3 regions of the Rhodococcus sp. ACT016 genome follow, and region 3 is predicted to be linked to each of the others. Evidence: riboswitches for the same ligand, from Rfam matches in the RefSeq annotation. Region 3 holds a riboswitch; each other region holds the start of a gene.
The links. A riboswitch is a leader RNA that binds a small molecule or an ion and turns the genes downstream of it on or off. The one in region 3 is predicted to bind cobalamin.
Positions count from the first base shown of each region.

Region 1: it holds a riboswitch for cobalamin, as region 3 does, so the genes downstream of both, ACQ5DX_RS15335 (ABC transporter substrate-binding protein) here and ACQ5DX_RS02205 (ABC transporter substrate-binding protein) in region 3, are expected to answer to the same signal.
Region 2: it holds a riboswitch for cobalamin, as region 3 does, so the genes downstream of both, ACQ5DX_RS01640 (ABC transporter substrate-binding protein) here and ACQ5DX_RS02205 (ABC transporter substrate-binding protein) in region 3, are expected to answer to the same signal.

Region 1 covers NZ_JBEAET010000001.1:3,333,828-3,343,383, reverse strand. The annotation lists gene ACQ5DX_RS15350 (DUF7676 family protein) at 1-405, opposite strand, end outside; gene ACQ5DX_RS15345 (ATP-binding cassette domain-containing protein) at 402-2,204, opposite strand; gene ACQ5DX_RS15340 (FecCD family ABC transporter permease) at 2,201-3,328, opposite strand; gene ACQ5DX_RS15335 (ABC transporter substrate-binding protein) at 3,325-4,524, opposite strand; cobalamin riboswitch at 4,789-4,985, opposite strand; gene ACQ5DX_RS15330 (CobW family GTP-binding protein) at 5,056-6,120, shown strand; gene bluB (5,6-dimethylbenzimidazole synthase) at 6,166-6,795, shown strand; gene ACQ5DX_RS15320 (hypothetical protein) at 6,805-7,104, opposite strand; gene ACQ5DX_RS15315 (MFS transporter) at 7,109-8,506, opposite strand; gene ACQ5DX_RS15310 (TetR/AcrR family transcriptional regulator C-terminal ligand-binding domain-containing protein) at 8,719-9,213, shown strand; gene ACQ5DX_RS15305 (DEAD/DEAH box helicase) at 9,277-9,556, opposite strand, start outside.
Region 2 covers NZ_JBEAET010000001.1:340,586-350,141, forward strand. The annotation lists gene ACQ5DX_RS01615 (mycofactocin-coupled SDR family oxidoreductase) at 1-358, shown strand, start outside; gene ACQ5DX_RS01620 (RidA family protein) at 358-774, shown strand; gene ACQ5DX_RS01625 ((2Fe-2S) ferredoxin domain-containing protein) at 809-1,552, opposite strand; gene ACQ5DX_RS01630 (ABC transporter ATP-binding protein) at 1,549-2,361, opposite strand; gene ACQ5DX_RS01635 (FecCD family ABC transporter permease) at 2,358-3,416, opposite strand; gene ACQ5DX_RS01640 (ABC transporter substrate-binding protein) at 3,413-4,372, opposite strand; cobalamin riboswitch at 4,455-4,639, opposite strand; gene ACQ5DX_RS01645 (MDR family MFS transporter) at 4,651-6,078, opposite strand; gene ACQ5DX_RS01650 (phosphoribosylaminoimidazolesuccinocarboxamide synthase) at 6,204-7,088, shown strand; gene ACQ5DX_RS01655 (S9 family peptidase) at 7,090-9,207, shown strand; partial or broken gene ACQ5DX_RS01660 (isochorismatase family protein) at 9,263-9,556, opposite strand, start outside.
Region 3 covers NZ_JBEAET010000001.1:458,062-467,617, reverse strand. The annotation lists gene prpB (methylisocitrate lyase) at 1-293, shown strand, start outside; gene ACQ5DX_RS02215 (bifunctional 2-methylcitrate synthase/citrate synthase) at 290-1,411, shown strand; gene ACQ5DX_RS02210 (pyruvate carboxylase) at 1,581-4,967, shown strand; cobalamin riboswitch at 4,997-5,179, shown strand; gene ACQ5DX_RS02205 (ABC transporter substrate-binding protein) at 5,185-6,780, shown strand; gene ACQ5DX_RS02200 (ABC transporter permease) at 6,777-7,736, shown strand; gene ACQ5DX_RS02195 (ABC transporter permease) at 7,736-8,569, shown strand; gene ACQ5DX_RS02190 (ABC transporter ATP-binding protein) at 8,566-9,556, shown strand, end outside.

The DNA.
Region 1 (9,556 bases), 2.9 Mb from region 3:
CGCGGTCATCATCTGGTCGTCGCGGCCGTTGAACAGCCGCAGACCCCACGAGGTCGGCGTGCCGTCCTTGCCGAGCATGCGGTACATCTCGGCACGTGAGCACCGGCGGATCCGGCCCAGCTCCGGACCGCTCGCGGTGTGCTCGCCGATGCACAGGTGGAAGTGCCAGCGGCCGAAGTCGACCGTGACGTACCCGTCGAGCATCGAGATGCGTTCGGGCGCGTTGGGGGCGGCCACCTCCCACGCGGCGCCCTCGGCGAAGTTGCCGAACCAGATGTCGTCCCAGTGCTCCTCGAAGAGGATGTGGACGAGCTTCAGCAGCGATTCCTCGTCCGTCGGGAACGGCCAACGCTGCTCGCGGCGTCCGCTCTCGGTGGTCACTTCGACGGGTTCGGTGGTGGTCATGCGGTTTCCTCTTCGTTTTCGGTCGGGCGGGTGAGCGCGCAGTCACCACAGAAGCCCGACCTGGGTGTGCGATAGAACAGACAGCAGCTGCGCCGGCGGTAGCCGTCGCCCTCCGGGACGACGGTGTCCACGAGACGCGGATCGCGCAGGATCGCGTCGGCGAAATTTTGTGCGCGCAGCGCAGTCTCGGGGTCGGAGCCGTTGCCGATCACCCGCGCCGCGCCCAGGAGGGCCGCTGCGACGTTGCCCCATAGGAGTCGGGCCGACATCGGCTCGGCGTCGCGGATGGCGCCGATCATCGGCTCGAGGTGACGGTCCATCACCATGACCCGGGCCAGGTCGACCAGCTCCGCGTGGTCGGCGCAGGACCAGCCGCGGGGATCTCGGAGGTTGAGGCTGATCGTCCCCTCATCGCACATCCACTCGAGGTCGTGGGGATCGAGATCGGGGAGCCGCTCGGTCAGCACCACACCGCCCAGCGCCGACTTCCACAGCCGCGCGGCGTAGCCGAAGAACAGCGTCGAGGCGGCCACCCGCCACTCGGTGGGGCCGATCCGCCGACGGACGGCGTCGACGGTCTCCGCGAGGACGCCCGGGTTCTCGTACAGGTCGCGGGCACGGCGCCATCGGCCTGCCGTGGGGGCGCCCGACGTGGTCGCGAGATGCGGACTGACGGTCGCGATCTCGGACAGCGTCGCGGCGATCTCGGCGGGCGTCGCAACTCGCAGCGTCGAATCGGGCAGCGCGCGAAGCGCATCGGGGAGTGCATCGACACTCGGCAGGCGCATCGTGTGTCCGGCATGCCGCAGTGCCACGGTGCCGCTGCCGACCCCGACGTCCACCGACAGCTCCGCGTCGGTGCCGTCGTCGTCGGCGGTCGCGATGCCGAAGCCCTCTCGGCCGAGCAACCGGCACGCCGCGGACACCGCAGGCTCGGATCCGAAGACTCGCACCTGTCGTTTGTCGCCGACCGTCGCGTCCAGCACGAACACGCCGGACGCGGGATCGAATCGCAATGCCTGCGAATCGAACACCGACCCGATGCGGCCGTCGAGCGCGAGCTGCTCGGGGGTGCCGGTGTCGAGGCGGCCGGTGCGATCGAGCAACCACACGTGGTCGGCGACGCGCAGCGCCAATTCGAGGTCATGCGTCGACATCACGACGGCCAGGTCGTGCTCGCGGGCCGCACGCCGCATCAACTCGACCAGCGCGACCCGCGACGGTACGTCGAGGAACGCCGTCGGCTCGTCGAGAACCAGCAGTGTGGGTTCCTGCGCGAGAGCGCGTGCGGTGAGGACGCGCTGGCGTTCGCCGTCGGACATCTCGGACGCCGGTCGGTCCGCGAGGTGGGTGGCGCCGACCGCGTCGAGCGCCCACGCGACGACGGCGTGATCGCGCGGACTCATGCGGCCACCGAGGCCCAGGTGCGGAGTGCGCCCGAGCCCGGCGAGTTCGCGCCCGGAGAGCATCCCCGGATCGACGCGTTCGGTGAGTACCACCGCGATCGCGCGGGCCACCTCGTCGGCCGCCATGTCGCGAATGTCCCTGCCGTCCAGCATGGTCGTACCGTCGAGCGCGGGCTGCAGACCGCAGATGGTCCGCAGCAGCGTCGACTTCCCGCTGCCGTTGGGTCCGAGGAGGACGGTCAGCTCGCCGCGTCGGGCGGTCGCCGACAATCGGGTGGCCACGGACCGGGTGACGGCCGGGCGCAGCGCGCGTCGCACCGAGTATCCGGTCGTGACGCCGTCGAGGCGGAGCGCGACGGCCGACCCGTCCGGGCTCACTGCATCGGTACTCACAGGGCGGCTCCATCGATTCCACGGCGGGCCCGGATCAGCACGGTGATCACGATCGGCGCGCCGATCATGGCGGTCACCGCGTTGAGGGGCAGGACACGGTCGCTGTTCGGTACCTGACTCACGATGCCGCATGCGAGGGCCACAGCGGAACCCATCAGCATCACCGTCGGCATGAGCGTGCGGTGATCCGATGTGCCGACGGCCAGCCGAGCCAGGTGTGGGACGGCCAGGCCGAGGAATCCGATCGGGCCGCAGAACGCGGTGGTCACCCCGGCGAGCAGTGACGCCGTGAGCAGGGTGATCAACCGTGCCCGGCGCACATCGATGCCCATCGTGCGGGCGTAGCCCTCGCCGAGGAGCAGGGCATTGAGCGGGCGCACGGTGGCCAGTGCGACCGCGACGGCGGCCAGCACGATCGGTGCCATGAGCGCCAGGTCGGACCAGGTCGTGGAGGCGAAGCTGCCGAGACCCCACAGCAGGAACAACTGGGCTCGAACGGGATCCGCGTACACGAGCAGCACGCTCACGATCGCGGTGGTCGCGGAACCGACCATGACGCCCACCAGCAGCAGCGTCACCGACGAGCGCACCCAGCGCGACAGCATCAGCACGAACAGCAACACGATCGCGGCACCGCCCGCGGCGGCCAGCACGACGCCGGCGCGTCCCATGCCGGCGAGTCCGGCGGTGAACGACGCGGAGCCCGCGGTCCCGGCCGTGATGACCACGAGCGCCACACCGAGACTCGCCCCGGAACTGGCACCGAGCACGTAGGGGTCGGCGAGCGCGTTGCGGAACAGGGTCTGCATCTGCAGGCCCGCAACGCCCAGGGCGGCACCCACCAACACCGCGGTCAGCGCCCGCGGCAGCCGTAGCTCGTGGACGACGACCTGCCAGCGGGGATCGGACGGCTGGGCGCCGAGAACGACGCGGACGGTGTCGGCGAGCGGGACGCGGACCGGACCGAGAGCCAGCGCGAGCAGGAACAGCACCACGATTGCGGCCGCCAGTCCGACCAGGACCAGTGCCGCCCGGCGCGAGAGGACCCGCGGGGTCGGGGCGGCGTCCCGCCCGCCCGCGGCCCCGGTGTCCGAGGCGGGCGGGCGGGTCAGGAGCGTCGTCATGCCTGCGGAACCGGCCGGTAGAACGCGAACTCGTGGTTCGGGGCCAGCTCCGGGTGCACGATCGCGACCAGGTCACCGAGGATCAGGTCCGGGCGCAGCACACCCAACTGGTAGAAGTTGTTGCCGCCGGTGGGGCCCATGTCCTTGGTGCCGGACCAGACCTGGCCGTCCTTGACGGCGGTCAGCTGTCCGTAGCGCTGGTCCTCGGCGACCGCGTCGCCGGTGGTGGGCCAGTTGCTCATCACGAGCCACAGCGGCGCGGTGCCGTTCTGTGCGTAGACGGTCTCGAAGTTCAGCTGGAGGCTGCCGGTCGCAGGGTCGCTCTCCCACGGATAGGTCGCGCCGGCGTCACGCAGCATCTGGCCCACGTAGCTACCGCCGGCGGGCATGTACCACGTGCCCTGGTACATGGTGCCGTTCAGGACCGGCTTCTTCTCGGCGGACGCGGCGGTGGCGGCAACCTTCTCGTAGTCGCTGCGGATCTGGTCGTACAGCGTGCCCGCCTGCGCCTCGGTGCCCGTCAGCGCCGCCATCATCTTGACCCACTCGGCGCGGCCGAGAGCGGTGTTCTCGAGGTACTCGGCGTTGGCGACCACCGGGATGCCGGCCGCGCGCAGCTTGACGTACGACGGGTCGTCGGTGCCCTGCGTCATCAGGACGTCGGGGTTCGCCGCGACGACCTTCTCGACGTTGACGGTCTTGCCCGACGCGTACTCGGCGATCTTGCCCTCCGCGATGCGGGCACGAATGTCTTCACCGTTCACGTTGGCCGCGTTCGCGACACCGGTGAGGACATCGAGCTGGCCGAGCTCGGTGATGAGCGGCAGGTGCGTCGTGGACGCCGAGTACAGGCTCTGGATCGGCGTCGTGATCTTCGGCGCCGCGGCCAGGTCGCCGGTCAGTTCCGGCTCCGGCGCACCGCACTTGACCAGCACGTACGACTCGGGCGAGGCGCCCGGGAACGGCTGGTTGACGGTCAGCACCTGGTAGCTGCCGTGGTAGTCGACGGTGAAGTTCTTCGCGTCGAGCAGGGTCGACTTGTCCGGGAAGTAGTCGGTGTTCGCGTCGAAGTCGGTGATGCACCCGCGCGCGTCGACGGCGGCGTCGGCGCTCGACGTGTCGGACGAGCACGCGGTGAGCGTGAGACCTGCCGCGGCGACGGCAGCCAGCAGGGCGGTCAGGGACCGTTGGGACATGGGTTCTCCACGGGTGAGCGGGACGGTTGGTCTTCGGCTCGACTCGCTCTCGGGTATGCCGACGACGAGCGGGGCAGCGCACCGGCGAACGAGATCAGCCTGACGAGGCGGCGCTGGTGCGCCGCGAAGCGATGGGGCGTCAGGCGCGGATGTGGAGAGAGTTGTCCCAGGTGAACTCGTCGAGGCGCGACGCGGAGAACCGTGGTGACGATGCAGCGAACAGCATGGTGGACTGGCCACCTCTCTCGGGGAAATCCGCCCCGAATAGGAGGTTGCGATGACGGGAGTCTCCTGGCTCTCGGATCGTCGCTTCCCCCCGGCCTTCCGGCGTGTGAGCCGTGGCTGGGTGGAGGGTCGCTCCCCGATTACAGTGGCGGGACCGCGCCGGTTTCGCACCGGCTTCCTCGTTCGTCATCACCTGACCGGGGCATTCTTGCATGCCGGTTTCGAACCGGAGAAATCGCCCGAAATGTCCGAGGCGCGAACCTAGTACGATTGCCGGTCGGTGTTGTCGGCGGTACGGAGGTCGGGGTGGCGAAGAAGCGGAGTCCGCGGTCGATCCCCGTCGTGGTGGTTGCCGGGTTCCTCGGTTCCGGGAAGACGACCCTGCTCAACTACCTGCTGCGCAACAACGGGGGCACCCGTATCGGTGTGATCGTCAACGACTTCGGTTCGGTGAACATCGACTCGATGATGGTCGCCGGCCAGGTCGACTCGATGATGGCGCTCAGCAACGGGTGCATGTGCTGCGCAGTCGACGTCAGCGACATGGACGACATGCTGAACCGGCTCGCGCACCGGACGTCGGAGATCGACGTCATCGTCGTCGAGGCGAGTGGGCTCGCGGAGCCGCGCAACATGATTCGGCTCGTCCTCGGCAGCGAGAACCAGTACATCACCTACGGCGGGCTGGTCATGCTGGTCGACGGCGCCGAGTACCAGGCCAGTCGGCAACGCCATCCCGAACTCGACCAGCACATCGCGATCGCGGACCTGGTGGTGCTGAACAAGACCGACCGCATCGGTGAGGACGACCACGACACCCTCCTGAGCGACGTCTGCCGGATCAATCCCCGAGCCGCGGTGGTCTCGACGGTGCAGGGGCGGGTCGATCCGGGGCTGCTGTTCGACCGGACGCCGCGGCGTGAAGCGCAGCCCGGTGAGCAGTTGACGTTCGACGAGCTGTTCGCGGTGGCCGACGACACGTGTACGGAGTGTGGCGGGGACCACGACGACCACTTCCACACGATGTACCAGAGCATGACGTTCACGTCGGAGCTGCCGATGCACCCGCGCCGGCTCGTCCGGTTCCTGGAGAAGCAGCCCGCCGGTATCTACCGGATCAAGGGGTACGTGTACTTCGGTGTCCGTGGGCACCAGCAGAAGTATCTGCTGCAGGTGGTGGGCGACCACATCGCGTTCCATCCGCAGAAGTGGAATCCGGGCGAGGGCCGTCGCACGGAACTCGTCGTCATCGGCACCGACCTGGACCCCGAGTCGATCGACGCGTTGCTCGAAGCGTGCGCCGAGCCCGAGGCGGAGGGCCTCGAGTCCGACACGATGATGGGCGTGCACCGCTACACCGTCGACGCCTGATCGGATCCCTGCAGGCCGCCGATCCCCGGCGGCTACCGTGGAGTGGTGACCGAATCTCTCGTTTCCGTGTACGAAGCCATCCGCCGACGCCGTGACGTCCGCGCCGAGTTCAGCGGCGAACTGATCCCGGACGGCACCCTGGAGCGTGTGCTCGGCGCGGCGCACGCGGCGCCGAGCGTCGGCAACACCCAGCCGTGGGACTTCATCGTCGTGCGCAACCCCGACACCCTCGACGCGTTCGCCCAGCACGTGGCCGGGCGCCGCAAGGCATTCGCCGACTCGCTACCCGAGGATCGCCGGAAGACGTTCGACCCCATCAAGATCGAGGGAATTCGCGAGAGCGGCACGGGCATCGTCGTCACCTACGACCCGTCGCGCGGCGGCCAGAACATCCTCGGCCGGCACACGATCGACGACACCGGACTGTTCTCGGCCGTACTCGCGATCCAGAACCTGTGGCTCGCCGCGGCGGCCGAGAACATCGGCGTCGGCTGGGTGTCGTTCTACGAGGAGGAGTACCTCACCGAGCTGCTCGGTATCCCGGCGCCGGTGCGGCCGATCGCGTGGCTGTGCGTCGGCAAAGTCGACAAGTTCCAGGAGGTTCCCGATCTCGAGCGCTTCGGCTGGCGGAACCGTCGGAACCTGGCCGACGCGATCCACTGGGAGCGCTTCTGACAGAAGCACCTACCCCTCGTGACCGTCTCGTCGATCGAACCGGAGGCGGAGTTGTTCGGGGTAGTCGCGGTAGGCGGCGGCGACTTCGTCGAGGTAGACGAGCGTGGGGAAGTCGACGACGGGCTGGTGTTCGGCAAGGAAGGCCGCCGTGTGGTGCACGACCAGTTGTTCGTCGGCGGGCGTGAATCCGAGATCGGCGAGGACGTCGGGGTGGACGATGATCTCGGACTCGACGGAGTCCCCACGGTCGTCGATGTGGACGCGATATTCGTGGTCGACGACCGCTTCGATCCTGATGTTCGGGGCCATCGCGTCACTCCGTTCCGGGGGCGGTGATCCGGTCGGTATCCATCGGGCCACGGCCGAGGGGGCGTAGTTCGATGGCGTCGGTGCCGTCCCGAATGTTGATGTCGGCGCTTCCAGTATCCGCTCGCCGCGGAGCCGGAACGTGATTCGGGGTGGACCGACGAATCTTGTCGCTGGACAGACCTCGGTCAGCGGCGGACCGCGGCGTGCGCAGAAGCCCGGCCAGGACGAAGACAACCAGGACCATGATCGCCGCCGCGTAGCCGAGCAGCGTGGAATTCAGTCCGACAACGGTGACGAGTCGGCCGGCGACGACAGCGGGCACGCTCATCGCGAGATAGCTGACGACGTAGATGGCCGAGAGTAATCCCGCCCTTTCGTGGGCGGCGGCAAGCGGCATCAGGGTGCGCAGCACGCCGAGGAAGCCGGCGCCGAAACCGACGCCGGCGACCACGGTGGCCGCGAAGTACAGCGGCAACGAACCGACGCCGACGGCAATCATGGTCGTGGCCATGCCGATCAGCAAAGTGACCATCCCGAGGGTGAGCAGCCTGCGGGGCGCCCACGAGCCGACGAGGAGGACCGCGACCCCGCCGGTGCCCGCCAGGGCGGCGACGATGAGCCCGCCCAGCATCGCCGAACCCGAACCCGCCATCGATCGCACGACGATCGGGCCGAGGGAGAGGATCAGTCCGCCGAGCGCCCAGGTGCTGACGGCCGCGGGCAGGACCCACATCGCTGCGCGGCGGGCCGACTGCGGCAAGTGCACACGAGGACGCAGCGATGCGAGCGCACCGGGCGCCGGGCGGACCGTCTCCGGGGTGATCGCGGTGCCGACGATCTGCAAGACGAGGAGCCCGAGGATCACGACATAGACCGCGTGTATCGAACCCGGTGCGATTGTGATGATGATGCTGGAGGCCACGGCGCCGACGGCCAGGCCCAGAATCGGGCCGGCGCTGTTGATCACTGTGCCCAGCCCCGGTCGGTTTCGGGGTTCGAGCTCGATGAGATAGGCGCCGAGCGACCCCAGGGCCGCGCCCGTCGCCAGTCCCTGAACGACACGTGCGGCGATCAGCGCAGTCGCACTGTCGGCCACGGCGAAGACGACCATTGCGACCACCTCGACCAGCAGGGCTGCGAGCAGCACCGGCCGACGTCCGAGGTGGTCTGACAGCGCCCCGACTGTCAGAAGAGCCGCCAACAACGCGAGCGCGTACACGGCGAACGCAACCGTCAGGGTGATCGGGGAGAAACCCCACATCGCCTGATAGACGGGATAGAGAGGGGTCGGTGCGCTCGACCCTCCCATGACGACGGCCAAGACCGACGCCTGCAGCCAGAATGCGACTCGGGGTGTCAGTGCGCTGCGGCGCCGACGTGGCGCGGTCGGAGTCGACGTCAAGGCGTCCCATTCCCTTCCGGACACTCGATGCCGGCCCGTTCGAGCAGGCCAGCCGGATCCATTAACGCGAAGATTTTGCGAAACTGCGGAAACGGTACTTCCGGCGAGTCCCTACTGCAAAATCTTTGCGTTAGGGTGGTGTGGTGGCAGCGACTCCCAATCCACGCCCGGGCGGACGAGCCGTCCGCATCCAAACGGCAGTACATGCCGCCGTGCGCACGCTTCAGGCGGAGCACTATCGGGGGGACATCACGGTGCCCCGGATCGCGGAGCTGGCGGGGGTAGCGCCGTCGACGATCTATCGGCGATGGGGCGACTTGAACCAGCTGCTCGCGGATGTGGCGGTCGCACGACTGCGCCCGGAAGGGCCACCGGACACCGGCTCGGTGCAGGGAGACCTGACCGCGTGGGCGGCTCAGTACGCCGAGGAGACAGGGTCGGCGACTGGCCGAGAGTTCTTGCGCGACATGGTCTCAGGGGGCCCGGACTGTCAGAGCGGATTCCGCGGAGGCCAGTACACGCGCGAACGCCTCGAGATCATCCTCTCCCGGGGTCGGGACCGGGGCGAGTTCACGCCCGCGGCAGACGACATCCTCGACGTGGTCGTCGCACCGATCGTCTACCGGCTGCTCTTCGAGACGGAGGAACTACCGCAGGGCTTCGCGCATGCCCTGATCGATCGGCTGTATCAGGAGCGGATGCACTGACACAGCGTGACCGCCGTCCGGCGCCAGGGGTCCAGGGCCTGGCGCCGGTGTGAAGGGGGAGCCTCAGCCGCGGCGGCGGCGTGAGCCACCGCCCGTCGATCCGCCGGACCCGGTCCCATTGCCGCCGGCCGAACCCGGGCGTCCACCCGAGCGGCGGCGACCGCCACCGGCCGCGGCACCCGCGCCCTCGGGGCGCGGACCACGACCGCGGGCCTGCCCCTGACGCTGCGCCTGCCCACCTTGCCCGCCGCCGCGGCGACCCGGACGCTGCCCGCCGCCGGCCTGCTGCTTCTCGGTCTTCGGGGCCGGCGGCACGTGCGGCGCCGGATCGCCGACCAGCTCG
Region 2 (9,556 bases), 120 kb from region 3:
GGGCAACCCCAACCTTGCTCATTACGTCGCCGCGAAATGGGGTGTGATCGGATTGGTCAAAACGCTCGCGCTCGAGGTGGCGTCGTACGGAATCACCGTGAACGCAGTCTGCCCCGCGACAGTGGACACGCAGATGGTGCACAACGATTCGATGTACGAATTGTTCTGTCCCGGAATGGGTTCCCCGAGTCGTGGTGACGTCGAACCGATCTACGCCCAGTTGAGTCCGATGCGTGTTCCCTGGGTCGATCCCCAGGACGTCACGGACGCGGTTCTGTATCTGGTGTCGGAGCGGGCGCGCTACGTCACGGGATCGACCTTGGACGTCTGCACGGGTGCGACGGCAGGAATGCCCTGATGGCAATTCCGGCTGATGCTCAGCGAGCGGTCTACCGCGGATTCAACCCACCGCACCTCACCTTTCCGGGAATGTCGCAGGTCGTGCGATCGGGAGAACTCGTCGTGGTGTCCGGTCAAGTTGCACTCGGCGATGACGGTCACGTGGTCTCGGACGAACCACACGAGCAGGCCGAGCAGTGCTTCGCCAACCTCGAGGCGGCCCTGTGCCTCGCCGGCGCGACCGTGAGCGACGTCGTCAAACTGGTCTGCTATCTCACCGACGCCTCGCACTTCGGCGCCTACAGCTCCGCGCGGGCACGACGATTCGGTGACCTTGCACCCACGGGCACGACGGTCGTCGTGGCAGGCCTGCTGGACCCGGCGATGTTGATGGAAGTGGAGGCGTGGGCGGTGGTGCGGCCGTCCGAGCGATAGCAGACTACGGCTGTGATCGTGAACGGGCCGACGGTCAATGTGCGTGCAGACGCCGCGCCCCGGCCCACTCGACGACCGGCCGGCCCTCGACGAGGTGCTCGTCCACGAACCGCCCGACGCGGTCGGCGCGCAGTTCGGCGTACCAGGTGTTGTCCGGGTACACCGCGACGACCGGTGCCTGCGAGCACGGGAACATGCATCCGGTCTGGGTGACGAGGACGTCGTCGTCACCCAGTCCGCGCGCCTCGAGCGCGGCGTCCAGGGCCGCTGCGGTTTCCGGGCCGCCCCGGGCGGAGCAGCGCGGGCCCCGGCACACCAGCACGTGGCGGGCGAAGCCCGGCACCTCGTCCCAAGCGGGGGAGGTGAGCGGTGCAGTGGTGGTGCGGGCGGGCGCGGTCGGGCCCGTCAGCGCCGCGTCCAGCAGATCGGTGTAGGTCGCGGTGTCGGACAGCGGTGCCGCCAGCCGAACGTCCGGGGCGCCGGTTCCGTACTCGCGCAACCAGTGTCCGATCACACGGCGGAACCACGCGTCGATCTTGCGGTCGAGCACGGTCTGCGCGCTGACCACGACGACCTCGGTTGCGCCGGCGGCGGCCGCCTCGTCGAGGACGACCGCGATCGTCGGTCCGGATCCGCCGAGCACCGCGGTGCGGAAGACGGTGTCCGGGTGGCGCTTCCGCAGCGCGTCGAGTGCGCCGCCGAGTTGGTCGCGGGGGTCGTCACCGCGGTCGGTGGGCGCGGTGAGGATCACCCATCGACCAGATCGGATCGTGTTCATGACAAAGACCTTTCGGCGTCCTCGGCAGCGGCGCTGCACAGCACCACCATCGGACGCCCGGTTCGGGGATGTGGCTGCACGATCGCGTCGAGCCCGTAGACGTCGGCGAGCAGTTGCTCGGTGAGGACGGCCTCGGGTGCGCCCTCGGTGACGACGCGGCCGCGGTGAAGGACCACCAGGTGGTCGCAGTACATCGCCGCCAGGTTCAGGTCGTGCATCGCGGCCACGGTGGTGAGGCCGCGTCGGCGGATCAGGTCGAGGAGCTCGATCGACGCGGAGACGTCGAGGTGGTTGGTGGGCTCGTCGAGCAACAACACGCAGGGACGCTGCGCGAAGGCCCGTGCGAGTTGCGTCTTCTGCTTCTCGCCGCCGGACAGGCTCTGCCACAATCGGTGTCGTAGCTCGGTGATGCCCGCCATGGTGAGGCTCTCAGTGACCACGTCGGCGGTGCCGACGGCGGCCGGGCGGGCCCACCCGCCCCGGTGCGGGATCACCCCGAGTTCGACGATCTGCTCCACCGTCAGTTCCAGTTCGGTGGCCGAATGCTGTTCCACCAGTGCCACGGTCCGCGCGAACTCGCGCCGACGCATCTCCGCGGCGGGCTGGTCGTCGATCACCACGCGCCCACTGTCGGGGCGCGTGAGACGGGCGACCGCCGACAGCAGCGACGTCTTGCCGGAGCCGTTCGGGCCGATCAGCCCGGTGAACCGCCTCGACGGCGCACGGCAGGACACGGCGTCGAGGATCGTGGCGCCGCCCACCGACCAGGTGAGGTCCTCGACGCGGACCTCGGGGGAGTGGTGGCTCATCCGCGGGCTCCTCGGCGCCGGAGCAGCAGCACGAACACCGGCACCCCGACGACCGCGGTGACGATGCTGATCGGCAGCTCGCGACCCGGCATGATGGTGCGCGCCGCGATGTCGGCCCACACCAGCAACACGGCCCCCACGAGCGCGACAACCGGAAGTAGGCGAGCGTGCAACGGGCCGACGAGCATTCGCGCGGCGTGCGGCACCACGAGGCCGACGAATCCGATCACGCCGGCCTGCGCGACGAGGGCCGCGGTGCACAACGACGCCACTCCGTACAGCACCCAGCGGGATCGCTCGACGTGGGTGCCCAGGCTCGTGGCCGCACGCTCGCCGAACGCGAACGAGTCAAGTACCCGGCTGTGCGCGAGCATCACGGCGGTGGTCACCGCCACGACGGCGGCGATCATGACGAGACCGGACCACCGCACCCCCGCGACCGATCCGAGCGTCCACTGCAGGACGCGGTGTGCGGCGTCCCGGTCACCCAGCAGAACCAGCGCCGACGTCACGGCCGCCGCGAACTGGCCGACCGCGATCCCGGCGAGGACGAGACGTCCGGGCATGAGGGTTCCGGAACGGGACGTCGAGATGAGGAACACCAGCAGCAGGCTCGCCAGCGCGGCGAGGAACGCCGCCGCCGACACCGCACTCATGCCGAACAGACCGACCGTCCCGACCCCGGCGGTCAGCGCGAGGACCGCGCCGAGCGACGCGCCGCCCGACATGCCCAGCAGATACGGATCGGCGAGCGCATTGCCGGTCAGGGACTGCAGCACGGCACCGCACAGCGCCAGGCCGGCCCCGACGAGCGCCGCTGCGAGCACCCGCGGCATCCGCAGGTCGACCACGATGTGCGTGGTCAGCAGATCGGTGCCGGGGCCGATGCCGAGCCGTCCGGCGATCGATTCGACCACGGTGCCGATCGACAGGTCGGCCGCACCGATCGCGACGCCGGCCGCGCAGCTCACCACGAGCAGCGCGGCCAGCGCCACCGACCACCCGGTGGCGGTCGTCGCGGCCACCCGGGTGGGAACCCGGGTCGTCACGCTCATCCCCGGCCGCCGCCCAACTGATCATTGACCAGTGCCGCGCCCTCGATCAGGCGCGGGCCCGGGGTGCTCGCCGAGAACGGCACCACGACGAAGGCGTTGTCACGCACGGCCTTCAGATCCTTCAGCGCCGGATCGTTGCGGAGGTACTCCTTCTTGGCCTCGGCCGTGTCCCACGACGCGTCGGCCAGGACGATCACGTCCGGGTTCGCCTTCAGCACCGTCTCCCAGCTGCCGTCGGCCCACGCGCCGTCGAGCCCGGCGAAGACGTTGGTGCCGCCGACCGCGTCGATGATCAGCTGCGGGCCGCCGGCATTGCCTCCGACGTACGGGGTGTCGGTGTTGCTGTCGTACCAGAAGATGCTCTTGCCCTTCGCCAGCGCGGCCGACTCGATGCCGGCGAGCGTCTCGCGCATCTGCGAGACCACACCGTCGGCCTCGGATTCCCGGCCGAACAGGGTGCCGTAGTCGGTGATCTCCGTGGCGATCGAATCCCACGCGACCGGCGGACGCTTCGACTTGTCCTTGCAGCCGAAGGGCGAGACGTAGGTGGCGATGCCGAGTTCGTCGAACGACTCCTGCGAGCCGACGGCCTTCTCGTCGAACGCGCTCGAGTACGACGCGAACACCAGGTCCGGCTTGGTCTCGAGCAGTGCCTCGCGGCTGGGGTAGTCCTTCTCGTCCAGCGCCGGAACCTGCGCGTACGCCGCCTGCCACTGCGGGGCGACGGTGTCGTCGAGGTAGGCCGTACCGACCATCTGGCCCTGTGCACCGATCGACAGCGCCGACTCGGTGGCGCCCTGGTTGAGGGTGACGGCTCGCTCGGCCGGACCGTCGAGCGTGACGGTGCGGCCGCAGTTCTGCAGGGAGATCGACGCGGTGCCGTCCCCGGAATTCGACGACCCGCCACACGCGGTGAGGGTCAGTGCGGCAGCGACGGATAGCGCCGCGGAGGAGATGACTCGGCGAGAAACACGCGAACGAACTCGCGATGAAACAGGGGTGCGCAAAGCAACCCGCCTTCCATGACTCGTGGAAAACGTGCAGGTCTGCGTCACGGCCGGTCTCCTGGCTCGGCAGGGATAGCCGCCGACTACGCCTTCCCGGATGCGGATGCATCCAGTGGCTGGGGTCGAACCCCGAGTAGTCGACGTACCTGCCCACAGTGGCGAGTACCGCGCCGGTTTCCACCGGACTTCCCGTTCGCCGTGACGACAACGTGAGGATAGACGACGGACTACGCCGCGCTGTCCGCCTTGTCCGCTTCCCGGCCGCGCGGCATCAGGGCCGACGACACGGTCAGCAGCACCGCGACACCGACGATGCCGACGAAGACGAGGTGGATCGCCCCGGCGAGGTCGGTCGGATCGGGTTCGGCGGCGTCGCCGACGCGCGCGTTGACGAGCGCGCCGAACACGGCGACGCCGACGGCGCTGCCGATCGAGCGGGCGAACATGTTGGTCGATGTCACGACGCCGCGCTCGCTCCAATCGACACTGGACTGCGCCGCGATGAGCGTCGGGGTGGCGATCAGGCCCATGCCCGAGCCGATCACGAAGCACGTCGCGCCCACCTGCCACACCGGTGAGCTCTCCGCGAGCAGCAACAGCAGCGCCGACCCGGCCAGCACGAGCAGGCTGCCGAGCAGCGCGGTCGAGCGGAACCCGATCCGCAGATAAAGCCGACCCGCCTGCGACGCGGCGATGGGCCAGCCGATCGTGAGCACCGCGAGCGCGAAGCCCGCGACGAGGGCGCCGGTGCCGAGGACACCCTGGACGAACGTCGGGACGTACGACGTCAGGCCCATCAGGATCGCGCCGACCGACAGCGACGCGAGGCTGCTCGCGACGAGCACCCGGCGCGTCAACATGTGCAGCGGCAGGATCGGATCGGCGGCCCGCCGTTCGACGAGGAGGAACCCGAGCAGCAGCAGCGCGCCGACCACGAAGACACCGATTCCGGCGGGGGACGCCCAGGCCCACGCCTGCCCGCCCTCGAGCAGCCCGAGGATCATCAGTGCGGCGCCGCCGGTGAGCAGGACCGCGCCGGCGTAGTCGATCCGTTGCCGCCGGACGGTGGCCTGCTCCGCGAACTTGCGGTGCAGCATCCACGCGGCGAGCGCGCACAGGGGCAGGTTCACCAGGAAGATCCACCGCCACGACAGGTACTCGGAGAACAAGCCGCCGAGGGTCGGGCCCAGCACCGCCGAGACGCCCCACACGCTGGCGATGTAGCCCTGCACCTTGGCGCGCTCGGCGACGGTATAGATGTCGCCGGCGATCGTCAGGCTCATCGGCTGGACCGCGCCGGCGCCCAGGCCCTGGACCGCCCGGAACACGATCAGCGCCGGCATGCTCCACGCGATGCCGCACAGCAGCGATCCGACCGCGAACAGCGCGATGCCCAGCATCATGATCGGCTTGCGCCCGAACGTGTCGGCGAGCTTGCCGTAGATCGGCACCGAGACAGCCTGCGCCAGCAGGTAGATCGAGAACAGCCAGGGGAACTGGGTGAAACCGCCCAGGTCGCCGACGATCGTGAGCACCGCGGTCGCGATGATCGTGCTGTCGAGCGCGACCAGCGACGTGCTGAGCATCAGTGACAACAGGATCGGGCCGCGTTCGGACCGCAGTCCCACCGAATTCGTGACCGTGTCGGTCGTCATCCACCCTCCAGCCGATCGATCGTCGAGTCCGAAACAAAGCTAACGATCTTCGGTGGGGGCGTATTCCCGGCGATCGTGCACGTGCTGTGGGGTGCGCCGATTCGCCGGACCGATAGGGTAGCCACGTGCGTCCTTCACTCGACTCCTACACCCATCTGGCCGGCGGCAAGGTCCGCGATCTCTACACGATCGACGACGAGCACCTGCTGCTGGTCGCGAGTGACCGGATCTCGGCCTACGACCACGTGCTGTCCACCCCGATCCCGGACAAGGGTCGGGTGCTCACCGCGATGAGCGTGTTCTTCTTCGAGAAGCTCGGCGGTAACCACCACCTCGCCGGCGACCCGCTCGACGAGCGCATCCCCGAGGAGGTGCTCGGTCGCGCGCTGGTCGTCCGCAAGCTGAACATGGTGCCGGTCGAGTGCGTGGCCCGCGGCTACCTCACCGGATCCGGGCTGGCGGACTACCAGCGCACCGGCGCGGTGTGCGGCGTCGCGCTGCCGGAGGGGCTCGTCGAGGCCAGCCAGCTGCCCGATCCGATCTTCACCCCGGCCAGCAAGGCGGAGCTCGGCGACCACGACGAGAACATCGACTTCCAGGCCGTCGTCGACAAGGTCGGTCAGGACCTCGCAGTCAAGCTGCGGGACGACACCCTCGACATCTACTTCCGTGCCGCGAGCTTCGCCCGGGAACGCGGAATCATCCTCGCAGACACCAAGTTCGAGTTCGGGCTGGACTCCGAGAACAACCTGGTCCTCGCGGACGAGGTGCTGACGCCGGACTCGTCGCGGTACTGGCCGGCCGACGGCTACGAGCCCGGCAAGGTGCAGCCGAGCTTCGACAAGCAGTTCGTGCGCAACTGGCTCACCAGCCCGGCGTCCGGTTGGGACCGCGCGTCGGACACCCCGCCGCCGCCGCTGCCGCAGGACATCGTGGACGCGACCCGTGCCCGCTACATCGAGGCGTACGAGCGCATCTCGGGCCTGTCGTTCGAGGATTGGGTGGGCTGAGATGAAAGCGCTGACTCCGCCTGTCGCCAAGCGGGTGCCGTTCGAGCGCATCCATCACGGGGAGACGTTCGTCGACCACTACGAGTGGCTGCGGGACAAGGAGGATCCCGAGGTCATCGAGTACCTCGAGGCGGAGAACGCGTACACCGCTCAGCAGCTCGAGCACCTGGATTCGTTGCGCGAGAAGCTCTTCCAGGAGATCAAGACGCGCACGCAGGAAACCGACATGTCGGTGCCGACGCGGCTCGGGGACTGGTGGTACTACTCCCGCACGGTCGAGGGCAAGCAGTACGGGGTCCACTGCCGGTGCCCGATCGCCGGGCCCGACGACTGGACCCCGCCGGAGTTGTCCGCGGACGTCGCGATCGAGGGCGAGCAGGTTCTGCTCGACGGCAACGCGGAGGCCGAGGGACACGAGTTCTTCTCGCTCGGGGCGTTCTCGGTGAGCCGCGACGGGACGCTGCTGGCGTACTCGGTGGACGTGATCGGCGACGAGCGGTACACGATGCGGTTCAAGGACCTCGGCACCGGCGACCTGCTGGTCGACGAGATCCCCAACACCGCGCCCGGCGCGACGTGGGCGATCGACCACCGGCACGTCTTCTACCTGACGGTGGACGAGTCGTGGCGGCCGGACACAGTGTGGCGGCACAAGCTCGGGACCGCCCAGACCGAGGACGTTCAGGTCTTCCACGAGCCCGACGAACGCTACTGGGTGTCGGTCGGGTCCACGCGCAGCGAGAAGTACCTGATGATCTGGCTCGGCTCCAAGGTCACCACCGAGGGCTGGATCCTCGAGTCGGCGGATCCCGAGGGCGACTTCCGGGTGATCCTGCCGCGCCGTGAGGGCGTCGAGTACGCGGCCGAGCACGCCGTGATCGCGGGCCAGGACCGGTTCCTCATCCTGCACAACGACGTCGTCGACGGCGAGAAGGCCGAGAACTTCGTCCTGGCGCAGGCGCCGGTGGCGGATCCGAGCGCGATGGAGATCCTGATCCCGCACCGCCACGACGTGCGGCTCGAGGACATCGACACCTTCGCCGACCACGTGGTGCTCAGCTACCGGCGCGATGTGCTGACGCGGGTGGCGATCTGGCCGCTCACGGCGGACGGGTACGGCGAACTGACCGAGATCGAGTTCGACGAGGAACTGTTCTCGGTGGGCCTCGGATCCAACCCCGAATGGGAGCAGCCCACGCTGCGCATCGGGTACGGATCGTTCATCACGCCGTCGCGGGTCTACGACTACCAACTCGGCACCGGTGAACTGGTGCTGCGCAAGGCGCAACCCGTCCTGGGTGGATTCGACCCCGCCGACTACGAGCAGCATCGCGAGTGGGCGGTGGCCGACGACGGCACCCGCATCCCGCTGTCGGTGGTGCGGCGCAAGGGAATCGGCGGCGACCCGGCACCCACGCTGCTCTACGGGTACGGCTCGTACGAGGCCAGCATGGATCCGGCGTTCTCGGTGGCCCGGCTGTCGCTGCTCGACCGCGGCATGGTGTTCGCGGTCGCGCATGTGCGCGGCGGCGGTGAGATGGGCCGGCACTGGTACGAGAACGGCAAGACGCTCACCAAGAAGAACACCTTCACCGACTTCGTCGCGTGCGCGCGGCATCTGGTCGCCGAGGGCCGTACGACCCCGGAACAGTTGGTCGCCGACGGCGGCAGCGCGGGTGGCCTGTTGATGGGTGCGGTAGCGAACCTCGCGCCCGAACTCTTCGCCGGCATCCTCGCGAACGTGCCGTTCGTCGACCCGCTGACCTCGATCCTGGATCCGTCGCTGCCGCTCACCGTGATCGAGTGGGACGAGTGGGGCAACCCGCTCGAGGATCCGACCGTGTACGAGTACATGCGGTCGTACAGCCCGTACGAGAACGTCGAGGCCAAGAACTACCCGGCGATCCTCGCGATCACGAGCATCAACGACACCCGGGTGCTCTACGTCGAACCCGCGAAATGGGTTGCGGCGCTTCGAGCGACGAAGATCGGTGACTCCCCGCTGCTGCTCAAGACCGAGATGAGCGCCGGCCACGGCGGTGTGAGCGGTCGCTACGAGAAGTGGAAGGAAGTCGCGTTCGAGTACGCGTGGGTCCTGGACACCGCGGGCGCGGCGTAACCATCGAGTGCCGTCAGTGGGGCGGGCGCCGGAAGGTGCCCGCCCCACTCACGTCTCACACCGGAACAGGCATGGCCAGTGCCGACAACACGTGTGCCGTGGGTGCCACCACCGCGCACCTTGCGGCGGCGTAGTCGAGGACCTGCCGGTGCTCGGCCGCCGAGAAGTCGGCCAGCCCGTCCGACACCAGGAACATCTCGACGTCCTGCATGAACCCGTCGAGCGCCGTGGTGAGGCACCCGATGTGGGCGTACACGCCGGTGACGATCAACTGATCTCGCCCGAGGTTCGCGAGGCGCTGTCGCAGATCGGTTCTCGCGAAGGCGCTGTAGCGCCATTTGTTGAGCAA
Region 3 (9,556 bases):
CCGTGGACATCCCGCTGCTGGCGAACATGACCGAGTTCGGCAAGTCCAAGCTCATCCCGGCGCAGACCCTCGAGGACATCGGTTACAACGCGGTGATCTACCCGGTCACCACCCTGCGTTTGGCGATGGGCGCCATCGAGCGCGGGCTGCGCGAGATCCACGAGACGGGCACCCAAGAGGGGCAGCTCGATCAGATGCAGACCCGCTCGCGGCTGTACGAACTGCTCGAGTACGAGCGCTACAACGAGTTCGATTCCGGAATCTTCAACTTCACGCTCGGAGGGAACCAATGACGAACGCAGTCCCGACGATCTACAAAGGGCTCGCAGGTGTCGTCGTCGACACCACCGCGATCTCCAAAGTGGTGCCCGAGACGAACTCGCTGACCTACCGCGGCTACGCGGTCCAGGACCTCGCCGAGCACTGCAGCTTCGAGCAGGTCGCCTACCTCCTGTGGAACGGCGACCTGCCCACCGACGCCCAGCTGGAGCTGTTCTGCCAGCGCGAACGAGCGAGCCGCCGCGCCGACCGGTCGCTGCTGTCGCTGGTGGCGAAGATGCCCGACAACTGCCACCCGATGGACGTGGTGCGCACCGCGATCAGCTACCTCGGCGCGGAAGACCCTCAAGAGTCGGACAACTCGCCCGCCGCCAACCGGGAGAAGGCGCTCCGCATGATGGCGGTGCTGCCGACCATCGTCGCCGCCGATCACCGCCGCCGGCACGGCCTCGACCCCATCGCACCGCACAGCCACCTCGGGTTCGCCGAGAACTTCCTCAACATGTGCTTCGGCGAGATCCCGGATGCGGAGATCGTCAAGGCGTTCGAGGTGTCGCTGATCCTGTACGCGGAGCACAGTTTCAACGCCTCGACGTTCGCGGCCCGCGTGGTGACCTCCACGCTGTCGGACATCTACAGCGCCGTCACCGCTGCGATCGGAACCCTCAAGGGCCCGCTGCACGGTGGCGCCAACGAGGCCGTCATGCACGACATGATCGAGATCGGCGAACCCGAGCGTGCCGAGGCTTGGATGCGGGACAAGCTGTCCCGCAAGGAGAAGGTGATGGGCTTCGGGCACCGGGTCTACAAGAACGGCGACTCGCGCGTCCCCACGATGCGCAAGGCGTTCTTCGACGTCGCCGCGAAGACCGGTGGCGACAAGTGGGTCCAGATGTACGAGATCCTCGAGCGCACCATGGGCGAGGCCACCGGCATCAAGCCCAATCTCGACTTCCCCACCGGCCCTGCGTACTACCTCATGGGCTTCGACATCGAGGTCTTCACCCCGATCTTCGTGATGAGCCGCATCACCGGATGGACGGCGCACATCATCGAACAGGGTGAGTCGAACGCCCTGATCCGCCCGCTCAGCGAATACACCGGCGTTCCGCAGCGCTCGGTGGTGGCCTGAGCCCACGAACTGCGCCCCGGGGTTCGGTCGTTGGCATCACCGTCTCCTGTACCCCGGGGCGCTCCCCTTTCTGAATCACCCCGACCCGCGCCGAGATCTCGGTGCGGGTCGCTGTGTTGCCTTGGCGCCGAAGCCGAATCGGCATCACCCGACAGTGAGGTTCACAGTCATGTTCACCAAAGTTCTCGTCGCCAACCGCGGCGAAATCGCGATCCGCGCCTTCCGTGCCGCCTACGAACTGGGCGCCGGAACGGTTGCGGTGTTCCCGTACGAAGACCGCAACTCGGTGCACCGGTTGAAGGCCGACGAGTCCTACCAGATCGGTGAGGTCGGTCATCCGGTGCGCGCGTATCTGTCGGTCGAGGAGATCGTCTCGGCGGCCGAGCGTGCCGGTGCGGACGCGATCTACCCCGGGTACGGGTTCCTGTCGGAGAATCCGGATCTGGCGGCGGCGTGCGAGGCGCGGGGCATCACGTTCGTCGGCCCGTCGGCCGAGGTGTTGGAGTTGACGGGGAACAAGGCGCGGGCGATCGCGGCGGCGAAGGCGGCGGGGCTGCCGGTGCTGGCGTCGTCGGAGCCGTCCGCGGACGTCGACGCGTTGCTTGCGGCGGCCGAGGACATGGAGTTCCCGATCTTCGTCAAGGCCGTGGCCGGTGGTGGTGGCCGCGGCATGCGGCGGGTCGCCGAGCGCGGCCAGTTGCGGGAGTCGATCGAGGCGGCGTCGCGGGAGGCGGAGTCGGCGTTCGGTGATCCGACGGTGTTCCTCGAGCAGGCGGTGGTCGATCCGCGGCACATCGAGGTGCAGATCCTCGCGGACGGCGAGGGCAATGTGATCCATCTGTTCGAGCGGGACTGCTCGGTGCAGCGTCGGCACCAGAAGGTGATCGAGTTGGCGCCGGCCCCGAATCTCGATCCGGCGCTGCGGGATCGGATCTGCGCGGACGCGGTGGCGTTCGCGAAGCAGATCGGCTACCGGTGTGCGGGCACGGTCGAGTTCCTCCTCGACACCCGCGGTAACCACGTGTTCATCGAGATGAACCCGCGTATCCAGGTGGAGCACACCGTCACCGAGGAGATCACCGATGTCGACCTGGTGCAGGCGCAGCTGCGGATCGCCTCCGGCGAGACGCTGGCCGATCTCGGGCTGTCGCAGGATGCGATCACGATCCGTGGTGCGGCGTTGCAGTGCCGGATCACCACCGAGGACCCGGCCAACGGGTTCCGCCCGGACACCGGCCGGATCACCGCCTACCGCACCCCGGGCGGCGCGGGCGTCCGCTTGGACGGCGGCGCGAACCTCGGCGCCGAGGTCGGCGCCCATTTCGACTCGATGCTCGTCAAGCTCACCTGCCGTGGCCGCGACCTCGAGGCCGCCGTCGCGCGTGCCCGCCGCGCGGTGACCGAGTTCCGCATCCGTGGCGTCTCCACGAACATCCCGTTCCTGCAAGCGGTCCTGGACGACCCCGACTTCCGCGCCGGCGAGGTGACCACCTCCTTCATCGAAGAACGTCCGGACCTGCTCACCGCACGACGGTCCGCGGACCGGGGTACCCGCATCCTCGAGTACTTGGCCGATGTCACCGTGAACAAGCCGCACGGAGAACGTCGCTCGAAGGTCTATCCGCACGACAAGCTGCCGAAGATCGATCTGTCCGTGGCGCCGCCCAAGGGCTCGCGCGACCGCCTCCTCGAACTGGGACCGGACGGGTTCGCGAAGGCGCTGCGCGAGCAGAAGGCGTTGGCGGTCACCGACACCACCTTCCGCGACGCCCACCAGTCGCTGCTGGCCACCCGTGTCCGAACCTCCGGACTCGTCACCGTGGCACCCTATGTCGCCCGGATGACCCCCGAGCTGCTCTCGATCGAGGCGTGGGGTGGCGCGACCTACGATGTCGCACTGCGCTTCCTCAAGGAAGACCCGTGGGAGCGCCTGGCGGCGCTGCGTGAGGCCGTGCCGAACATCAACCTGCAGATGCTGCTGCGCGGCCGCAACACCGTCGGCTACACCCCGTACCCCGAGAAGGTGACCCGCGCGTTCATAGATGAAGCCACGGCAACTGGTGTTGATATCTTCCGGATCTTCGACGCCCTCAACAACGTCGACCAGATGCGCCCCGCGATCGAGGCCGTCCGCGAGACCGGCACCACCATCGCCGAGGTCGCGCTGTCCTACACCGGCGACCTCGCGAACCCGAACGAAACCCTCTACACCCTCGACTACTACCTGCGCCTGGCCGAGGAGATCGTCGACGCCGGCGCGCACATCCTCGCGATCAAGGACATGGCCGGACTGCTCCGCGCCCCCGCCGCCGCCAAGCTGGTGTCCGCGCTGCGCAGCAACTTCGACCTGCCGGTGCACGTGCACACCCACGACACCCCCGGTGGCCAGCTCGCCACCTACCTCGCCGCCTGGCACGCCGGCGCCGACGCCGTCGACGGCGCCGCCGCACCACTCGCGGGCACCACCAGTCAGCCCGCGCTCTCGGCCATCGTCGCCGCCGCTGCGCACAGCGAATACGACACCGGCATCGACCTGCAGGCCGTGTGCGACCTCGAACCGTACTGGGAGGCACTGCGAAAGGTGTACGCCCCGTTCGAATCCGGCATCCCGGCCCCGACCGGACGCGTCTACTCGCACGAGATCCCCGGCGGCCAGTTGTCGAACCTGCGCCAGCAGGCCATCGCCCTCGGCCTCGGTGACCGCTTCGAGGAGGTCGAGGCAGCCTACGCGGGAGCGGATCGTCTCCTGGGCCGACTCATCAAGGTCACCCCGTCGTCCAAGGTCGTCGGCGACCTCGCACTGCATCTCGTCGGGGCCGGAGTGTCGGTCGACGAGTTCGCCGCGGATCCGGGGCGATTCGACATCCCCGACTCCGTCATCGGCTTCCTGCGCGGCGAACTCGGTACCCCGGCCGGCGGTTGGCCGGAGCCGTTCCGCAGCAAGGCACTCCAGGGTCGAGACGCCGCTAGCGCCGAAGTCGGCCTCTCGGACGCGGACGAAAAACTGCTCGACGGGGCGTCCACGGAACGTCGTGCAACCCTGAGCCGACTTCTGTTCCCCGGCCCCACCCGAGAGTTCGAGGAGAGCCGCGAGCGCTACGGCGATCTTTCGCGACTGTCGGCCAACCAGTTCTTCTACGGCCTGCGCCGCGGCGAGGAACACCGCGTCCAGATCGGCAAGGGTGTCGAACTGCTCATCGGCCTCGAGGCCATCTCCGAGTCCGACGAGCGCGGCTACCGCACCGTCATGTGCATCCTCAACGGCCAACTGCGGCCGGTGTCGGTGCGCGACCGCTCCATCGCGAGCGAGGTCCCGGCAGCCGAGAAGGCCGACAAGAACAACCCCGGTCATGTCGCCGCCCCGTTTGCGGGAACGGTGTCGATCTCGGTGTCCGAGGGCGACAGGGTCGAAGCCGGCGACACCGTCGCGACGATCGAGGCGATGAAGATGGAAGCCTCGATCACCGCGCCGACCAGCGGACGGGTTACTCGGGTCGCCCTGCGCGGTCCGCAGCAGGTCGAAGGTGGAGATCTCCTGGTCGTCGTCGAATCCTGATCCCCAACCTCGTGTCGTCGGGTCCTGGTTGTCCGGATTCGTCTTGTACTGTGCCACTCGACGCAGGGAACACCGGTGAGAATCCGGGGCTGTCCCGCAACTGTCACCGAGGAGCGAACCCCCAACGCTCGGCCACGACCCCACCGGGTTGGAAGGCCGGGGGCGAGTGCCGATCCGGGAGCCAGGACACCTGCGTCGAGCCAAGACAGCCACGAGGATGGAAATGAATAGTTCGATATCTACCGCCCTTCAGGGGCGGCGTTCACTGCTGCGTGCCGGTGTCCTCACCGTCGCTGCGGCCCTCGCAGTCACGGGATGCTCGTCGGGTGCATCGGGCACCAGCGACGGCATCTCGGACGACCATCTGACGATCTACAACTCGTACAAGATCGCCGGGCTCGATCCGGCCGCGACCGGGACCAACTGGTTGTTCGACTGGGGTGTCGCCGAGAACCTGCTGCAGGTCGAGGAGGACGGGCAAATCACGCCCTGGCTCGCCGAGAACGTCGAACGGCGCGATGACCTGACGTGGGTGATCACCCTTCGCGACGGACAGACCTTCCAGAACGGCAAGCCGGTCACCGCGCAGGCGGTGGCCGCCGCGCTGACCCGCCAGATCGAGAAGTCCAAGGCCGCACGGGTGTACCTGGAGTCGGGCACCCAGGCCGTCGTCGAAGGCGACAGGGTGGTGCTGCGCACACCGAAGCCCAACGCGATGGTTCCGGCGGGTCTGGCGGCGCGCGACAACTCGCTGCAGATCTACGACGTCGAGGCGATCGACGCCGCGGCCGGCGATTCCGCGAAGATCGTCGGATCGGGTGCCTACACCGGGCCGTACGCCATCACTCAGTGGACGCCCACGGATCTCGAGCTCGTCCGCTACGACGCGTACTGGCAGGGCACCCCCGCGCTGAGCGGAATCAGCGTCGATGTCGTGCCCGACGAGCAGGCGCGCATCGCCGGCGTGGAGAGCGGCGAAGCCGACATGGCGTTCTATCCGTCCACGGGCGCGCGACTCGCGCTCGAGGGACGCCCGGGTGTCGCGGTGAAGAATTCGCCGAAGGCGCTGCAGTCGTTGCTGATCGAGATGAACCTGAAGGAGGGCGTCTTCACCGATCTCGACGTGCGCAAGGCCTTCACCCAGGCGATCGACTACCAGGGCGTGGCCGACAACATCGGCAACGGCTCGTTCGACGCCGCCGAGGGCCTGTACCCCGAGGGTCTTCCGTACGCGCTCGACAATCAGAAGTTCGACCTCGAGGCCGCCAAGTCGACCCTCGACAAGGCGGGCTGGGTCGTCGGTTCCGACGGCATCCGCACCAAGGACGGGCAGCGACTCACCGTGCGATTCGTCACGCAGGCACAGGGTCCGGAGACCACGGACGTCGCGATCGGCATCCAGGACCAGGTCGCCAAGGCCGGGTTCGAGCTGAAGATCGACGTGGCCGAGGATTCCGCTGCGGTCAAGGAGAATCCGGCCGGCTGGGATTCGTCGATCGCCCTGAGCGGTTCGCTGTCCGGGACCGCGGACCCCATCCAGCCGTACCTGGTCCGGTGGACCACCGGCGGATCGTCGAACGCGCAGGGTCTGTCCAACCCCGAGATCGATGCGATCGGCGAGAAGCTGCGCAGCACTTTCGACGAGGACGAGCGAAACGCACTGCTCGAGCGCGCGCAGGAGATCCTCGTCGCCGAGCAGGCGTACGTGGTCGCGGGCACGTTCAAGTACTTCACGGTGGTGACGTCGGACGAGTGGTCCGGGTACGACGTGTCCAACGTGCGCCGACACATCCGGTACGACACCGGGGCGTGAAGGCCACGTCCCGAGCGGCCGGCAGACGACTGATCCAGGCCGCCGCGGCGGCGTGGGGAGCGAGCCTCCTCATCTGGATGCTGCTTCCGCTGGCCCCGGGTGACCCTGCGCGACTGACTCTGGGCGCGCAGGGCATCCCGGAGCCCACCGACGAACAGCTGTCCGCGATGCGCGAGCAGTTGGGTCTGGATCTGTCACTGCCGCAGCAGTATCTCCACTGGCTGGCCGGCGTCGTGCGCCTCGATTTCGGGCTGTCGTACGTCACCGGCCGGCCGGTCACCACCGAGTTCGCCGAAAGGCTCGGTCCGACACTGCGCCTCGCGACCGCCGCACTGGTCCTGGCCGTCGCGCTCTCGCTCGCTCTCGGTCTCGTGGCGGCCCGGTACCGCGATCGCTGGCCGGATTCCGTGGCCCGGGCAATCGCGCTGATCTCGGCGTCGACGCCCGGTTTCGTCGTCGGACTGGTGCTGATCCAGGTGGTGGTCATCGACATGGGCATCGGCAAGGTTGTGCTCGACGGATCCTGGTCGATGGTCGCGATGCCGGCACTGTGCCTGGCCTTCGGACTGTTCGACACGTGGTCACGGCTGCTGCGATCGAGCCTGGTCGAGGTGATGGACAGTTCCGTCGTCGACGTCGCACGCAGCCGCGGCGCCACCACGCGGCGCGCACTGCTGCGGCACGCCCTGCCGCACAGCATGCCGACCTACCTGCACGCGGTGGCAGTCGGCGCCGGCGCGGTCCTCGGTGGCGCCGCGATCGTCGAAACCGTCTTCACGTGGCCAGGTGTCGGCGCCTATGTCGTGTCGTCGGTCGCCACCCGGGATCTTCCCGTCGTCCAGGCGTTCGCGATGCTCGCAACCGTTGTCTACGTCGGTGTCAATCTGGCCGCGGACGGCGCCGCAGCGTTGATCGATCCGCGACTTCGATCGACGGGAAACCGATCGGAATGCTGATGCGCGCGCGAGCACGGGTCTCCTGGTCGCGGGACCGGGCCCTGCTCATCGGGATCGTTCTCGCAGCGGCCGTGACGGTGATCGCGGCGGCGGGACCGTTCGTGATCGGCACGGACCCGAACCTGCCCGACTATGCCGCCAAGTTGCGCCCACCCAGCGCCGAACACTGGCTGGGCACAGACCAGTACGGCCGGGATCAGGCGGCGCGACTGGTCGTCGGGCTGCGACGGTCGCTGCTCTCCGCGCTGCTCGTGCTCGCCGGTTCGATGACGGTGAGCCTCGTGGTGGGGGTGCTCGCGGGATTGTCGCCACGCTGGGTCGATTCGCTACTCGGACGCATGATCGACGTTCTCCTCGCCGTTCCCAGCCTCGTGCTCGCGCTGGCGATCGTCGGCCTCCTCGGTCCGGGATACACGAATCTCCTACTCGCACTGATCGTGTCGTCGTGGGCTGCCGATGCGCGACTGTCCCGCTCGCTCACGATGGACCTCGCGCACCGCCCCTACATCACCGCGGCCCGACTGTCGGGGATCGGCACGATGGGAATTGCGTTGCGCCACATCGTGCCCGCGGTGGTCCCCCGACTGTCCGTCGTGGCGACCCTCCGCCTCGGCGGGATCGTGGTCTCGCTGGCGGGATTGTCCTTCCTCGGGTTGGGTGTCCAGCAACCCGACGCCGAACTCGGCGCGATGCTCGGCGACGCCCGCAAGTTCCTCACGGCCGCGCCGTGGTTGCTGCTGGTTCCGGCCACCGCAATCCTGATGACGACGACCGCGGCCAACCTGATCGCCGACGGACTCCATCGGCTCCGCGCAGTGAAGGGACGACGATGACCGCCCAGACCACAGTGCTGTCGGAAGAGGCGGTGACGGCGGTATCCGATCTCACGGTCACGTACTCCGACGGCCGCCGCGCGCTTCGCTCGGTGTCTCTCGCGGTCAACCCCGGCGAGACCGTCGCCGTCATCGGGGAGAGCGGGTGCGGCAAGAGCACCCTGATCAAGGCCCTGCTCGGATTGCTTCCGGCGGACGCGTCGGTGGACGGCTCGATTCGCATCGACGGGTGCGACGTCACCACCGCATCCGAGGCGCAACTGCGCGAGATCCGCGGCAGCCGAGTGGGATACGTCGCGCAGGACGCCTACGGCGGGCTCGATCCGCTCATGAGAATCGGTGCGAACATCGAGGAGGCCTGGCGGTCGAAGTCGCGCCCGGTCCCGCGCGGCGCGGCAGCGCAGCGGCTCGCGGCACTCGACGTCGCGGACAGCGCACGGCGGGTTCGGGATTGGCCCCACACGTGGTCCGGTGGAATGCAGCAGCGCGCGGGCATCGCCGCGGCGACGGCGCTCGGGCCGGCGCTCGTGGTGGCCGACGAACCCACGTCCGCGCTGGACACCGGCACCGCCGAGACGGTGCTGACCCGACTGGTCGCGGAGTCCCGGAGCCTGTTGATCGTCAGCCACGACCTACCGCTCGTGGCGAAGTTCGCCGACCGCATCTACGTCCTGCAGGACGGCAGAATCGTCGAGCACGGCGACGCGGAGCGCATTCTCACGGCGCCTCGCGATCCGTACACGCTCGCGCTGATCCGCGCCCACGATCCGCTCGTCGACGCGCCGGGGACGGCACCCGTCGGCGAGGTCGTCCTGGACGTCGAAGCCGTCGGCCACCGTTACGGCACCAGGCAGGTGGTGCCGACGACCTCGCTGCAGGTTCGTCGCGGCGAGATCCTCGGTATCCGCGGACCTTCCGGATCGGGCAAGAGCACCCTGCTCCGGATCCTGGCGGGACTGGAGAGGGCCGGCAGCGGCACCGTCACGT